DNA from 2 places in the Cohnella sp. LGH genome. Region 2 is predicted to be linked to the other one. Evidence: riboswitches for the same ligand, from Rfam matches in the RefSeq annotation. Region 2 holds a riboswitch; the other holds the start of a gene.

Region 1 (7,533 bases), 1.2 Mb from region 2:
CTCGTGGTACTACGACCCGATCGCGGTGCTGGCTCAGACGGAGGAGCTGGCAGCCTGGCTCACGAAGCAGCAGTAGTAGCCCTGTGAATACGAAAAGCCCCGTTGCAGCATCGGCTGTTGCAGCGGGGCTCTCTTCGTATCTGGACGGCGACATTGCGCTCTTAATTGACTCTGCGGCTGCTATTCCACGCGTCCTTCCTGCAGCTTTTTCCACACCGTCTTGTTGCTGTACTGCTTCATCGAGCTGATATCCGGGCCGAACCAGTCCGGTGCCTGGAACCCCAACGCCGCTTCCTCCGACTCGAATTCAATCTCCAGCACCCTGAGCTGAAGCTGGTCGTACGTATCGATCTCAATGGTCGTCCCGGCCCAATCGGCCGCCGTTCTCACCTTGGTCAGAGGAATCGCTCCGGACGCCTTAATAAGCTGCTCGTACAAGCTCTCCGAGATAGAATATTCGATTTCCTCGCGCACAAGACCGTTGCCGTTTTTGAACGTATGCGTGAATTCATGCTTCCCTGTAGCCATATCCCTGATTTTCCGAACTCTTAGCTCCTGAGTGTCGTCAATTGCCAGATAAGTTTGCTCAATATGCTGCTTCTTCACCGGAACAAGCACTCCCTCTTGTACCAGAGAATCGGGGAACTCCGCCAGCATAAACTTTCTTTCGATTTCCTTGGCCATTATCTAACCTCCGCTCTAAACCCTCAACTTGCCATACATCGACCCCACTATTATACCTAACCTCGGCGCTCATTCGAAAATTAGCCTCTGGTTGCTTCCCTTGCGGACACTTTTTGATTATTTTAGAGTAACCACTCACTTTTCCATTGACACGGACAAGTTTATCGATGTATTTTAGTAAGTAATCACTCACTTTTAGTTCGGGAAAACGAATAGAGGTGCATCCGATTTGACGACCCGCAACCTATTTAACGAAATCTTGGCCGTTAAAAGCGCCCAGCGAACGGAAAAACAGCAGCGGATAGTCGAAGCCGCCATTCGCTTGTTCGCCGAAAAAGGCTATTCCAACACTTCAACAGCGGAAATCGCTAAAGCCGCAGATGTGTCGGAAGCAAGTATTTTCAAGCAATATGGCACGAAGGACAAACTGCTGCTATCTCTTGTGGTCCCCTATATCAAAGAAATGTTCCCTTATGAGGCAGATGAAACGATGAATCAAGTTTTTAGCGGTGCCTATTCGGACTTTGAAGCATTTCTCCGGGCACTCCTGAAAAACCGCATCGCATTCATAACGGAAAACAGAGACATATTTCTGGTTCTAATTAAGGAGATCATTTACAAGGAGGAATTGAAAAACGAGCTTTTCCCTTATATCGCCGAAGTAGCGGCAACTCGCTTAACGAAAATCGTTGAGCTGTTTCAGGAGCGCGACGAGCTGGCCGACATGCCCACCCGCAGTATCCTAAAGCTGCTGTTCACCGTCATTGGCGGTTTTGTGGCCTCCCGTTTTGTGCTGTTGAACCGGGAATCCATTGAAGACGAGGAGGTTGAAGATGTCGTTCGCATGGTTTTGGACGGCATTCGGAAACTCCCTGCAAAAAATTCATAATGATTGTTTAAGGAGCGATTCGTTTATGCAAGCTATTAAGAACAAACTCGTACTGCTATCGCCGATTGTCGCATTGCTAGTAATATTCGTTTTCTCGCTCACCCTTTTCCCATCCGTTCAAGCTCAGCCCAAAAATCTGCCGATCGCCGTCATCAACGAAGATCAGGGAGTGGAGATTCCTAACCAACCGAAGATGAATATGGGGCAAACGATCGTCGATATGATGCGGAGCAACGTTTCGTCGGCAGCCGGCGAGGAGCCCGCCATTAAATGGGTGGAAGTCGGCAGCGTCGAAGAAATGCAATCCGGGCTGAACAACCAGGAATACTATGCGGCGCTTGTCATCCCGCAAGACTTTAGCGCGAAGCAGGCTTCCTTGCGGACCGAGACGCCCGCTTCTCCCGAGCTGCAAATCTTCATCAATCAAGGTATGAATACGGCGGCTTCCACAATAGCTGGACAAATGCTGAACGGAGTCGTGGACACCCTTAACAATAATGTTCGCACTCAAATACTCGGCGGCTTCCAAAAACAAGGAGCAACGCTGACAGTTGAGCAAGCGTCCCTCCTGGCAACCCCAATTGCCAAGAAGGTAACCAATGTCAACGAGATCGGTACGAAAAGCGCAAACGGCAACGCTCCCATATCCTTGTTCCAGCCGCTTTGGATGGCATGCATGGCGAGCGCGGCGATTCTGTTTCTCGGAATTAGCAAGCATACGGTCCAAAACCGCAGGGACACCCTGTCCGCTAAGCTCATTCAGATTGCAGCGGGAGCCGTTGTTGCGGTCGTCGTGGGCTTCGGATTGACATGGCTCGCAAAAGACATGGTGGGACTGCATATCCCGCAATTTACCGACACGGCGCTTTTCCTGACGATTACCTTCTTCAGCTTTTTCCTGATGATATCTGCCGTCGTGTCGTGGCTGGGCATTAAAGGAATTGCCATCTTTGCCTTAACCCTGTTCTTCGGCGCGCCTCTGCTTGCTCTGGCCCCGGAAATGATGTCGCCCTTCTATCGGGATTGGATCTATTCTTGGCTGCCGATGCGTTTTATGGTCGAGGGTCTTCGAGAGCTGTTCTTCTTCGGCCAGGGTCTGAACTGGAACGGCGCCGTATCCTCCCTCACCTGGATCGGCTTGACGAGCGCCGTCGTTATCGTGGCTTCCGTCTTGAAGCCTCGCTCCGTACCGGTACAGCAAAAAGCTTAAACCAATAGGAAAGCATGCGAATCGAGAGACTGATTGGCATGCTTTCCTGCCGTTCAAGAAAGTGACTTATTTTCTCGGCCAACGATTAGGTGCCACATATTGAAGCATCGTATGAAAGAGCGACGCCCACTGCTCCAGCGACAATAAAGCCACGGGTTGTTCCCGATCAACTTTTGCGTTCTTTAAGGCCATTTTCAACTGAACCGGCGTAAAAATCCCTGTAAACGTATCAGCCACCGGCTGTCTCGGCTCACTCAGCGCATAAGCTGCGAATGCAATGAATTTATTCCCCTCTTTAGCGGACATGAGCGGACGATCCCTTCGGACAATTCGCACAATTGCCGCATCAACGCTCGGGGGCGGAGCAAAATGAGTGCGCGGCACCATCGCTCGCATCTCGAACTGAAACGCAAAAAAGAGACAGACGCGCTGTCCCCTTCATCCCTATTTGCAGCAGGATATCCTAAAATGGGCAGACCGATTCCGTTGTGCTCCGCACGCAGGCAGAGCCTTTGTTCACTATTTAATTAGTGGCCAAAGAGACAGAACGCAATCTGAAATAATTTATAACACCCATTGTTAGGACAACCCTCCGATCCTCGAATTGAAGTTATTTTAGCACATCTCCAGATGCAAAGAAAGGCATACTGTCTCACTCACTGCCGTCAAAAGGTAAGAAATGGCTTAGTATCCCTCTAGCGCGGAAGCGTTTCGCTTTTCAGGAGCCGCTCCGTTTCATCAATAAGCTCGCGCAACAGGCTTAAAGCTTCCCTTGAACTATCTTGTTCTGCTGTGAGCAAGGTGAAAATATGGTTTATTCTTTGAGAGTAGCTGTCTGGCACCGCTTTAAACGAATCGGCGATCGCGGCAGCCCCTTTCTCGTTCATCAAGCAGGTTTCGTTAATTGCAAACAAAACTTGATTCAAGCAGGCTACCGCTCTGAAACAACAGCCTGCGACATAAGACAAATCGTTTTTGTAGACTCCTTTATATCCGTTTTCGAGAGAAAAGGACGCCTCCCAAAAAAATTTCTGTAGGGTTGCTTTTTGAAAAGCGGGCGGGTAAGGCGTTGTTCTGTTCTTCAGTTTATCTATGACGCCGGACGGGTCCCATAACACTTTACACGATGCGACTTCCGCAAAATAAATCGAGTTGACGAAGCCGTGGGGATGCCCTGGCTGATAATCGATAGTAAGCTCTCCCGCAGCACACTGTTCGATCACTCGCGACACTTTATTTTGATCGCGCAACAAAAAATCGACCGGAGTTTCATTCACCTTCAACCAGCCGCCGCCGTTAATCCAGGGTCCCCAGTCGCCAATCTCTGTCACTAAGTTGTCTCTATGCTCGTCATCGAGTACAGTCGCGACCCGGCGAAGCTTGGGAATGTCCAACCCTTTATCGGAATCGTAGTAAATCCCGATATCAATATCGGAGCTCGGTCCTTCAGTCCCTCTGGCTCTTGAGCCGCCAAGAACCAGTGCGCTTATCCCGTTGATGTGCTTTAAACTTTCGACTATATAAGAAATTGTGCTTTGCACGCTCATCTCTCGCTCGCTCCCATCCGGAATTAGTATCCTTGAGCTTTCATAGCGGCGGCAACCGTGTGCTTCAATAACGTGGCGATGGTCACAGGACCTACTCCGGCGGGAACCGGAGTTATGGCGGATACATGCGGAAGGCATGCCTCATAATCCACATCGCCGATATTTCCCGGGTTGTATCCGGCATCCAACACAACAGCCCCGGGCTTAACCCAGTCGCCTTTAACGAAGCGCGGTTTTCCGACTGCTGCGACAACGATATCTGCCGCTCTCACAAACTCCTCCAGATTCACTGTCTTGGAGTGACATGTGGTTACCGTCGCATCTTTGTTCAACAACATGGCCGATACAGGTTTGCCGAGAATGGGGCTTCTTCCGATGACTACCGCATGCCTCATCATCCCTTTCTCCCAGTTAAAAACATAAAGAGGCAAGGAAATTTACTCCTTACCTCTGCCCAGGCGACCGGCTGTATGAAGTATGCGCTCCCCCGTGGTACTCCACGTTTCGCCAGTTACGCATACCGAACATCTAATTGCATTCTGACAGAAATATTTAACAGATTCAACACTAATGTCAGCCGGAAGGCGATATGGTCAAGCGTTCAATTGTTACCGGTTCGATAGAAGGACGGCGGAACCCCCTGCTTCTTCTTGAACGATCTGCTGAATGCGTGCACGTTGGGATACCCGAATTGTTCAGCGATTTGGGTCAGTGGCCGATTGGTCAACTGAATCGCTTGTTTGGCTTTCTCCAACCGAATCTGTTGATGATATTGCATGGGGCTGACCTGGAACGCGTCGCGAAACATACGGTTCAGGTAAAACTTACTGAAGCAGAATTCGCACGACAACTCGTCGAGCGTAACGTGACAGTCTGCACGAAGGTATAAATACTGCTGCACCTTCAGCAGCACTTCCCGGTTGATGTGAACATACGGCAACCTCTGCCAGTGGCGCTCCCGCATCAAGCAGGCGAGCAATTCGATAACCATGCCGACGGTCCTGATCTCATAGTAGAGCATCTGCTGATCGCGTTCATGGATGATATCGAGCAGCTTCTGCTCGAACATAGCCGGCTCCCGCAGCTGGATTCCGATCGGCAGCGAGTCCAGAGGCAGCGGCGAAGGGTCCTCGTGCGCCCCCGTTCCCCGCTCCAGACCGAACTGAAGGTACAGCCTGCGAATCGCCTGCTTCGAAACGGAGCGAATCGAATAGCTCTGTCCCGGGCGGAACAGGAATAAATCACCCGGCAAACCGCGATAGCTGCGGCTGTCTGCCACGACGGACAGCTCCCCTTCTTTCACATACAAAATTTCATATTCCTTCGCGATATGCTCTTTGATAATCCACGGAACAGGATGCACGCTGTCCGCGGCAACTCTGACGAAAGGCGTAAAGTGGCGGATATCCTTGCCCATGCCTATCCCTCCGCATCGCTTATGAGAAGTGCTGGCCGGATTCGCTCCCGCCGGCCGCAGCGGTTACTGCATTGCCCTGCGCGCCCCCCGCCGCCGCTTCCGACGTCTCCGGCAACACCAGCCGACCGGGAATGATAACCTTGCCGCTCAGTTCATTGCCCCTCATCGCCTCCAGCAGGAAACGAGCGGCCATCTGACCTACCTCTGCTCGCGGAATGTGTACAGTCGGTATTCGCCGCTTAATCTCCTGGTCGCCGCTAATATTGTCGCACCCGATCAGTTCGATGTCGCGCCCGGGAGTCAAACCTGCGTCCTGCAGCGCTTGCAGCGCTCCGAACGCCGATCGGTCGCTAACCGCGAAGACCGCGGTGGGCCTGCGGGGCAACTCCAGCAAATATTTCATTTCGTAATATCCTTTAATGTACTTACGGTCGAAGTTAGGCGTAATGTAGTCCGTCACAAGCGTTAGTCCGTTCTCTCTCAGCGCGGCGCAGTAGCCCGCATAACGGTCGATCAGCGGTTTGTACTTCGCCGGTCCGCTGATGAAACCGATGTGGGTATGTCCATTGCGGATCAAATACTCCGTCGCCAAGTAACCTGCCCCGTAATGATCCGAGTGAACGGATAATCCGTCGCCTGTGTGCGTGTAATTGTCGACGAGCACCATCGGTACGGCATATCCTCTCAATTCCTGAACGATCTCGTCGGTAATCAATCCGCCGCCGAGCAGGATAAGCCCCGAAATATTTTCCAACCATGACAGCGGCTCGTCTCCGGCCCTTACGAAATTCAGCATCACTTCAAATCCAAGCAGGCGGCACTCGATTTCAATCGCGCGGAGAATCTCGCCATTATACGAATCGTTGTGCACCGCGATCGTTTCCTCGATCAATAGTCGGACGAACGGTTTGCCTTCGCTGACGGCCAGATCGTGACTGAGCTCCGTGTAGGCTTGCCGTATGGCGTGCTTGGTTTCTTCCGTGAACGTGCCTTTGTTATTTAGCACAAGGGACACGGTAGCGGGAGAGAAGCCAGTCTTATCCGCTATCTTCTTGACGCCGGGTTTTCTGCTTGGGCCGAACTTCGTATTCATGGTTATCCTCCTGCAGCTTTAACGATATTATCGATTGGAATGGATCCCGACTTCACTTCCACAGACACCTCGTTGCCGTCGAACGCTACCGTCCCGTATCCCCCTTCTACGCTCAGGAAACTGCGGAACGGCTTGCCGGGATGATCCTCCAGGTAGAGCACCCGATTGCTTGCGTCGTAGCGGACCCCGCTCCAGCTCTGAATCAACCCGTAGGAAGCCATCGCTCTTGCGTACCAATGGCCGCATTCGTATTCGTCATAAGGGTTGCGGATACTTCCATCGTAACGATCCCGGCATACGCGCACGATGTCGAGGGCTTCTTCTACGCACCCCATCGTCAGCAGATGAGACGCCACTTGGTATTCGATTCCCGTCCACACTTCGTTGCTGTAGATGAACGGCAGCGACAGCTTGCCGCCCTTGGGCCAAGTGCACAACAGCAGGCCGCCTTCCCGGCCAAGCGCAAAGCCCGGACGCTGCGGATTGGCGTGCACGCTCAAGTCGCGGACGTGATTGTAACGGTAAACGCTGATCAGATGGCTGCGCACCTTGCCCGGGTCAAGAATGTGGCCGAGCCCGCACATGTGGGCCAACCAGGCCCCAATGACGCCATCGGACAGGCACCCTTTGCCGTACTGATACTTCGGCCCTTCCTTGCGCAGCAATTCGATCGCTTCCTCCGAGTAATCCCCG
Region 2 (7,533 bases):
ACGTCGACTGTCGGATGTCCGCGCTTAAAGTCCGCAATCGGCCTGGGCAGCAGAAAGTTGGCTGGCAAATAGGTGGCCGCGATTCTAAGCGTACCCTCCTGTCCCTGCCTGTACTCCTCCAGCATCGCTTCGATACGCCCCTCCAGAGAGAACAGTTTGCCCGCTTCGCTCGCGAGTCGAGCGCCAACCTCAGTCAGGCGTACGCCTCGGCCAAGCGGAGACAACAGCTGCAGTCCCAGTTCCTTCTCCAGCTTCTTGATTTGCGAGGTGACGGCAGGTTGACTGATGTTAAGCTCCTGCGCCGCCTGAGTAACGCTCCCAAGCTTCGCAGCTTTCAGAAAAAGTCGCAGCGCGTGAAGATTCAACATTTTCTCGTCCCCTCCTAATCTATATCATAATTTAAATTTATGAAAACCAAATTATAATATATTAGTTTTATGGAACACTCTCCCTTATTCTAAGTCTGAAAGCAACTTCAGGGAAGAGGGAGAGATGGTCGAGATGGCGACGATTGTATGCTACGATTGCGGAAAACGGCACGAGGAAGAGGATGCGGGATATCGCTGCGAATGCGGGGGGCTGCTTGAAATTATTCATGAATTCAAAGGTGTGGATACGGAGCGTCTAAAGCGTATTTTTCACGAGAGACTGTCCGAAAGAACGGGACCTTACGCGAGCGGCGTGTGGCGGTATAAGGAGCTGATCTATCCGGAGCTGCCGGAGGAAGCAATCGTGACGAAATACGAGGGGAACACGGGATTGTACCGGTCCGAGTCGATCCGGCTGGCGGTCGGAATGAGGGAGATTTGGCTGAAAGCGCAAAGCGAAAATCCGAGCGGCTCGTTCAAGGACAACGGGATGACCGTCGCGGTATCCCATGGCAGAGCGCTTGGTTATAGTCGTTTTACATGCGCGTCGACCGGAAACACGTCGTCCTCTCTGGCGATGTACGCGGCGTTGGCAGGCTGCGAATCGTTCGTGCTTGTTCCGAAGGAGCAGATTTCGATCAACAAGGTGCTTCAGACGCTGGCGTACGGGGCAGAGACGATCGGCTTCGACGGAACGTACGACGACGGCATTCGTTTCTACGAGCGACATGGACGGGAACTGGGCTGGTACATCTGCAATTCAATTAATCCATACCGGATCGAGGGTCAGAAGAGCATCGTCTACGAGTTGGCACAGAGTATGGATTGGCGGCTTCCGGACTGGATCGTCCTTCCCGGAGGGGCGCTTAGCAATGTTACAGCGCTTGGAAAAGGGCTGAAGGAGCTTCTGGCCTTAGGGTTTATCGAGCGAATGCCGAAGATCGCCGTGGTGCAGGCCGAAGGGGCCAGCCCGTTTCATGCGATGAGGATCGAAGGAAGGCAGGAGCTCGTTCCGTTCGAGAGGCCGTCTACGATCGCGACCGCGGTAAACATCGGGTATCCTCCAAGCTGGAAAAAGGCGCGGGACTTGCTGGAGAGCATCGGGGGGACGACCTGTTCCGTAACGGACGTAGAGATTCTCGAAGCGAAGCGGTTGATCGATCGGAACGGCATCGGCTGCGAGCCTGCGTCGGCGGCGACGGTTGCGGGCTTGCGCAAGCTGGTCGCGAGTGGGACGGTGGATCGAGACGAGACGGCCGCCTGTATTCTTACGGGCAATTTGCTTAAGGATACGGACATTTTGCGGCATACGCTTTGGGAGGATGCAGAGCGCCGTACATTGACTACCAAACTTACTATTGAAACTATTAAAGGATGGATAGGTTTATAGATTTCAAATCCGGACATACTGATGGCTAAGACGTTCCGGAACGCATAGCGCTGCACCGACGGGTGCGACAGGGAGCGGTAACTATGCGTAAGAGCCATCATTTCTTTTCCTTTATCAAAGTTGTTCTGTTGATCGTAGCTGTAGGTTTCGGTTTGCTTGCAACGGTAGGTCGCTATGTCGAGGCTAATTCGGGAGATGGAATTCCCGAGGACGCTATCCGCATTCGTATTATCGCCAATTCCGATAAAAAAACGGATCAGTCCGTCAAAAATAAAGTGCGCGACGAGGTCGCCGCTTACATCCAAACGTGGGGCGGCATGCCCGACACTCACGACAAAGCCTATGCGCTAATTAAAAGCCATATGGCCGACATTCAGCACATCGTAGACGACAAACTGGATGAGCTTGGCGTTTCCTATGGGGGAGCAGTTGAACTCGGAGAGGTACCATTTCCCGAGAAAACGTTCGAGGGAGAGCGTTACGAGGCGGGCAATTACGAAGCGCTGAGAATTACGCTGGGCAAAGGCAACGGGACCAATTGGTGGTGCGTGCTGTTCCCGCCGCTCTGCCTGACGGCTGCTGTTGCGAAGGACGATCCCGGAGCATCGGCGGAGGCGCGCGCAGCTTCGGCCGGAGGATCTTCCGCGGACGCGGGAGACGAGGAGCCTAAGGCAAAGTTTTTCCTGTGGGAATTGCTTGAGAAGCTGTTTGCGTTTCTCGGCTCCTTGTTCGGCTAACCCGACCTTAGCCAGTGTGCTATAATAACGTAAACGCCCTGAAGACAAGGATGATCGGCATCATGAACATAGAGACGAAGTACTGGCCCGCGGAGCTATCGCGGGCCGGCATCGAGGAAGCCGCCGCGGCGATCGCCGCAGGCGGCGTTGTCGCGTTCCCGACCGAGACCGTGTACGGTCTCGGCGGGGACGCAAGGAGCACGGAAGCGGTGGGGCGGATTTTTGCGGCCAAGGGCCGCCCGTCCGACAATCCGCTGATCGTGCATCTGGCGCACGGCGCAAACGTGGCCGGCCTGGTCAAGGAGATCGGCGCCGTCGAAGCGGCGTTGATGGACGCTTTCTGGCCGGGGCCGCTCACGCTGGTGCTGCCGGTGCGAGAGGGGGCGGTGTCGCCGCTCGTGACGGCTGGGCTGGACACGGTCGCCGTGCGGGTTCCCGCGCACGATCTGGCCAGGGAGCTGATTGAGCGGGCGGGCTGCCCGATCGCGGCGCCGAGCGCCAATCGCTCCGGACGTCCGAGCCCGACGCAGGCGCGGCACGTTCTGGAGGATCTGAACGGGAGAATCGACGGAGTGCTGGACGGCGGGGCGACCGGGGTCGGCGTGGAATCGACGGTCGTGCGGGTCGTGGACGGAATGATTCATATTTTGCGGCCGGGCGGCGTTACGCGGGAGCAGCTGCGCGATACGGTCGTCGGACTGGCGATCGTAGCGGAGGAGACGAAGGAGGAGGCGCGAGCGGAGAGACGGGCGGCAACCGCGGCGGTGGGAGTGGGAACGGAGGTCTCTCTCTCCTCAAGAGGCGAGCAAGGCTCGTCCCGATCCTCTGCGACCGACGCGGAAGCGCCGCGCTCCCCGGGAGTCAAGTACGCGCATTATGCGCCGCAGGGCGAAATGCTGCTCGTTACGGGTGCGTTCGAACGGCTGTCCTCGACCGTGCAGGCCCAGGCGCGCCAAGCCGCGGACGCAGGGAAGCGAGTGGCCGTGCTGAGCTGTTCGGAACACGTCGCGGGCTACCGGGCGGACATTGTCTACGACTGCGGCCCTCGCAATGAACCCGGGAAGGCTGCGCAGACTTTGTATGCGACGCTGCGCGAATGCGATGAACAGGGCATCGATTATATCGTCGCCGAAGGCTATCCCGAGGACGGGATCGGCGCTGCGCTGATGAACCGGCTGCGCAAAGCCTCCGGAGGACGCGAGATCGAAGCCCGCTAACGGCCGGCATTCCTCCCTTTTGCATGATCGCCGTCTTGTCCGCATATGTTGTGGAGAGGGACAGGCGGCAAGCTTGCGCCGCGATAACTCGCGGCGTCGGTTGAATGCAAGGAGGGACAAGCATGGTTGACGTGTCTGCGGCAACCGGTCAGGCGCTGACCATTCTGGTGATGGCGGTCGCTTTGGGCATGGACGCGTTCTCGCTAGGGATCGGCATCGGTTTGAAGGGCGTGCGGCTGTACGATATTTTGAAGCTGAGCACGCTGATCGGCATTTTCCATGTGCTGATGCCGCTCGGCGGCATGTATACGGGGCAATACGTCAGCGAACTGCTCGGAGGGATCGCCACTTCCGCAGCCGGAGCGCTGCTGCTTCTGCTTGGAGGGCATATGGTGTACAGCTCCTTGCGCGGGGAGTCGGTGGATTCGATCAATCATCGTACCTTATGGGGGATGCTCGTATTTGCATTTAGCGTGAGCGTCGATTCCTTTTCCGTCGGGGTATCCTTGGGGATGTTCTCTGCGCATGTGTGGCTAACCGTGCTGATGTTCGGGCTGTTCGGCGGAATGCTGAGCGTGTTCGGACTGATGCTCGGGAGAAAAGCAAGCCGGAGCCTGGGAGGATATGGCGAGGCGCTTGGCGGTGTTATTTTGTTCGGATTTGGTCTATTATTTCTGATATAGAGAGTTATCCATCAACTATGCAAGCAGGGGGAGAATATGAATCGGGTTTTGATCGTATGCACGGGCAACACTTGCCGTAGTCCCATGGCCGAGGCGATCTTCAAGGATTTGGCCGCGCGCAGCGGCAAGCCGCTCGAGATTCGCTCCGCAGGCATAGCCGCGGCTAACGGCTCGCCGATTTCGCCGAATGCGGCGGAGACGCTCAAAAGGCGCAAACTGGAGATACCCGGAACTTCGACTTCGTTAAGCGCGGAAGAGGTAGTCTGGGCCAACCTCATCCTGACGATGACGGCCGGGCACAAGAGGGCGATTCTGGAACGTTATCCCGAAGCGCTGTCCAAGACGTTCACGCTGAAGGAATATGCGCTGCGCGGAGATCCGGTTATGGACGATGTGGCGGAGGCGGAACGGATCTATTCGGAGTGGCAGGTAAAGCAGCTGCTCGGCGAGCCGATGACGGACGAGGAGAAGGTACGGCTATTCGAGCTGCAGCGCCGAATTCCGGACTTCGATGTCGCCGATCCGTTCGGAGGCCCGTTGTCGCTCTATGAGCGGACAGCCGACGAAATCGAGGATATTTTATTGATGCTGATCGATAAGTGGGACCGGGATCGCGGAAATTCGCGAGCCGGTGATTGATTTTTTTGCGAAGCTTAGGTATGATGATCCTATAACTTCAAGATTCCGATGTAACTGGCGACGACAAGTGGAGTATACCACGGTGGAGCATCGGAATGACGGCCGGTCGCCTGGGCGAAGAGCAGCGTGCTATAAGCGCGCTTGCTCTTTTTTGTCTTTTTACCTCTTGAAGAGGTTGTTCGAACTTGGTTTGAAGCCGATCGGGACGCCGGCTGGAGGCGTTAATGCGACATCGTTCGACACCCGTCCTATGTTTGAGCCCGGTAAATTCAGGTATAATACCTGTATTGTCGTCTAACGGAACAACTGTGCGGCGAGGGCATGTCTGCAAACCCGCTCGGGGGCGTCTTTCACCGCCTTTTCGCCCCCTGCTTCGTCACTTTTGCTTGACGTACCCCCGGTACGCCTTCACAAAAGTTCCTTGCATGGGACGAAAATTCGGCAAAATCTGCTGCCCTCGGAGTATGCAGACACGCCCTAGGAGGATGGCAGGTATGACTGCGGAGTCTCGTTCGATCGTCGATCAAGCGGAAATGTTGATGGACGAATTGGTGAGGATGGGCAAGCTCCGTCCGGGCCAGATTGTCGTGCTGGGAGTCAGCACGAGCGAAGTGCGAGGACAGCGGATCGGAACCTTCGGGGCGGAGGAGGTTGCGAGCCTGATTCATGAAGGGGTCGAACGGGTGCGGGCGCGCGTCGGGGTGCATGTCGTCTGGCAATGCTGCGAGCATCTGAACCGGGCGCTCGTGGCCGAGCGGCGGCTAGCCGAAGCTCAAGGCTGGACCGAGGTGGCTGCGGTTCCCGTCCCGAAAGCGGGCGGGTCGATGGCCGCCTACGCTTATCGCCGACTGGAGGAGCCCTGTCTCGTCGAGGCAGTGCAAGCCCATGCCGGCATCGATATCGGCGAGACGCTCATCGGGATGCATCTTCGTCCCGTCGCCGTGCCTCTCAGGCCGTCCATCCGCGAGGTTGGGCACGCTCGGGTTAACATGGCCGCCACTCGGCCGAAGTTGATCGGGGGCGCAAGAGCCGTTTACGAGCAGGATGGCCGAAATGCTTCCATCGCGGGAGAGTCTGGCGGCAGTCCCTCGTCGCCTGCTTGCGATTAACGCTTTATCGAATGAGCAAAGGAACAAAAAAAACGGACTACAAAACGGGAGGAATAGCTATTATGTTGGAAAATTTGCGCAATCAAGATCCGGAAATCGTCGAAGCCCTGAACCTGGAACTGAAACGTCAACGCGACAACATCGAACTGATCGCTTCCGAAAATATCGTCAGCGAAGCCGTTCTCGAAACGATGGGCACAGTTCTGACTAATAAATATGCGGAAGGCTACCCGGGCAAGCGTTACTATGGCGGCTGCGAATACGTCGACATCCCGGAGCAAATCGCTCGCGATCGTGCGAAGGAACTGTTCGGAGCCGAGCACGCCAACGTGCAGCCTCACTCCGGCGCTCAGGCGAACCTGGCCGTCTATCTGGCCGTTCTGAAGCCGGGCGATACGGTACTGGGCATGAATTTGGCGCACGGCGGCCACTTGACGCACGGCAATCCGGCGAACGCGTCCGGCCTGCTGTACAACTTCGTCGCTTACGGAGTTAACGACCAGACGTTCACGATCGATTACGAAGAGCTGCGCAAGGCGGCGTTTAAGCACCGTCCTCGTCTAATTGTTGCAGGCGCATCCGCTTATCCGCGCGCGATCGATTTCGAGAAAATCGGCCAAATCGCCAACGACGTAGGCGCGCTGTTCATGGTCGACATGGCGCATATCGCAGGTCTTGTAGCCGGCGGCGAGCACCAGAATCCGGTGCCGTACGCGCACTTCGTTACGACGACGACGCACAAGACGCTGCGCGGTCCTCGCGGCGGCTTGATTCTGTGCCGCAAAGCTTGGGCGGCGGCGATCGACAAAGCGGTATTCCCGGGCACGCAAGGCGGTCCGCTGATGCACATCATCGCGGCTAAAGCGGTCGCGCTCGGCGAAGCGCTCCAGCCTTCGTTCAAGGATTATGCGCGCAACGTTGTCATCAACGCCAAGGCGCTGTCCGAAGCGCTTGTCGCCGAAGGTCTGAACATCGTATCCGGCGGCACCGACAACCACCTGATGCTAATCGATACGCGCAACTTGAACATTACGGGCAAAGAGGCGGAGCATGTGCTCGACTCCGTAGCGATTACCGTTAACAAGAACGCGATTCCGTTCGATCCGACCAGCCCGTTCATTACGAGCGGCATCCGTCTCGGCACGCCGGCCGTTACGACGCGCGGCATGGACGTCGAAGCGATGAAGACGATCGCCAAGGTCATCGCTCTGACGTTGAGAAATACGAAGGACGAAGCGACGCTGGCGCAAGCCCGCAAGATGGTCGCCGATCTGACTGCGCAGTATCCTTTGTACCCGAACCTGGCGTACTAATGCTTTGGTTGCATAGAATATAAGCACAAGCCCTCTTGCTTCCTGACTGGAAGCCGGAGGGCTTTTTTTGCGTTCCG

The links. A riboswitch is a leader RNA that binds a small molecule or an ion and turns the genes downstream of it on or off. The one in region 2 is predicted to bind ZMP and ZTP.
Region 1: linked by a shared signal. The riboswitch ahead of J4772_RS01990 (bifunctional 5,10-methylene-tetrahydrofolate dehydrogenase/5,10-methylene-tetrahydrofolate cyclohydrolase) and the one ahead of J4772_RS33800 (TIGR01440 family protein) in region 2 are both predicted to bind ZMP and ZTP.

What each region holds. Positions count from the first base shown of each region.
Region 1 covers NZ_CP072117.1:500,414-507,946, reverse strand. The annotation lists gene J4772_RS02020 (ABC transporter substrate-binding protein) at 1-76, shown strand, start outside; gene J4772_RS02015 (CYTH domain-containing protein) at 181-684, opposite strand; gene J4772_RS02010 (TetR/AcrR family transcriptional regulator) at 914-1,573, shown strand; gene J4772_RS02005 (YhgE/Pip domain-containing protein) at 1,599-2,783, shown strand; partial or broken gene J4772_RS02000 (rRNA adenine N-6-methyltransferase family protein) at 2,850-3,185, opposite strand; gene J4772_RS01995 (nucleotidyltransferase domain-containing protein) at 3,479-4,330, opposite strand; partial or broken gene J4772_RS01990 (bifunctional 5,10-methylene-tetrahydrofolate dehydrogenase/5,10-methylene-tetrahydrofolate cyclohydrolase) at 4,354-4,722, opposite strand; ZMP/ZTP riboswitch at 4,776-4,855, opposite strand; gene J4772_RS01985 (helix-turn-helix domain-containing protein) at 4,932-5,747, opposite strand; gene J4772_RS01980 (LacI family DNA-binding transcriptional regulator) at 5,767-6,840, opposite strand; gene J4772_RS01975 (GH116 family glycosyl hydrolase) at 6,843-7,533, opposite strand, start outside.
Region 2 covers NZ_CP072117.1:8,195,437-8,202,969, reverse strand. The annotation lists gene J4772_RS33830 (LysR family transcriptional regulator) at 1-368, opposite strand, end outside; gene thrC (threonine synthase) at 502-1,758, shown strand; gene J4772_RS33820 (stage II sporulation protein R) at 1,842-2,495, shown strand; gene J4772_RS33815 (L-threonylcarbamoyladenylate synthase) at 2,558-3,712, shown strand; gene J4772_RS33810 (manganese efflux pump MntP) at 3,835-4,395, shown strand; gene J4772_RS33805 (low molecular weight protein arginine phosphatase) at 4,432-5,034, shown strand; ZMP/ZTP riboswitch at 5,075-5,157, shown strand; gene J4772_RS33800 (TIGR01440 family protein) at 5,529-6,143, shown strand; gene glyA (serine hydroxymethyltransferase) at 6,206-7,456, shown strand.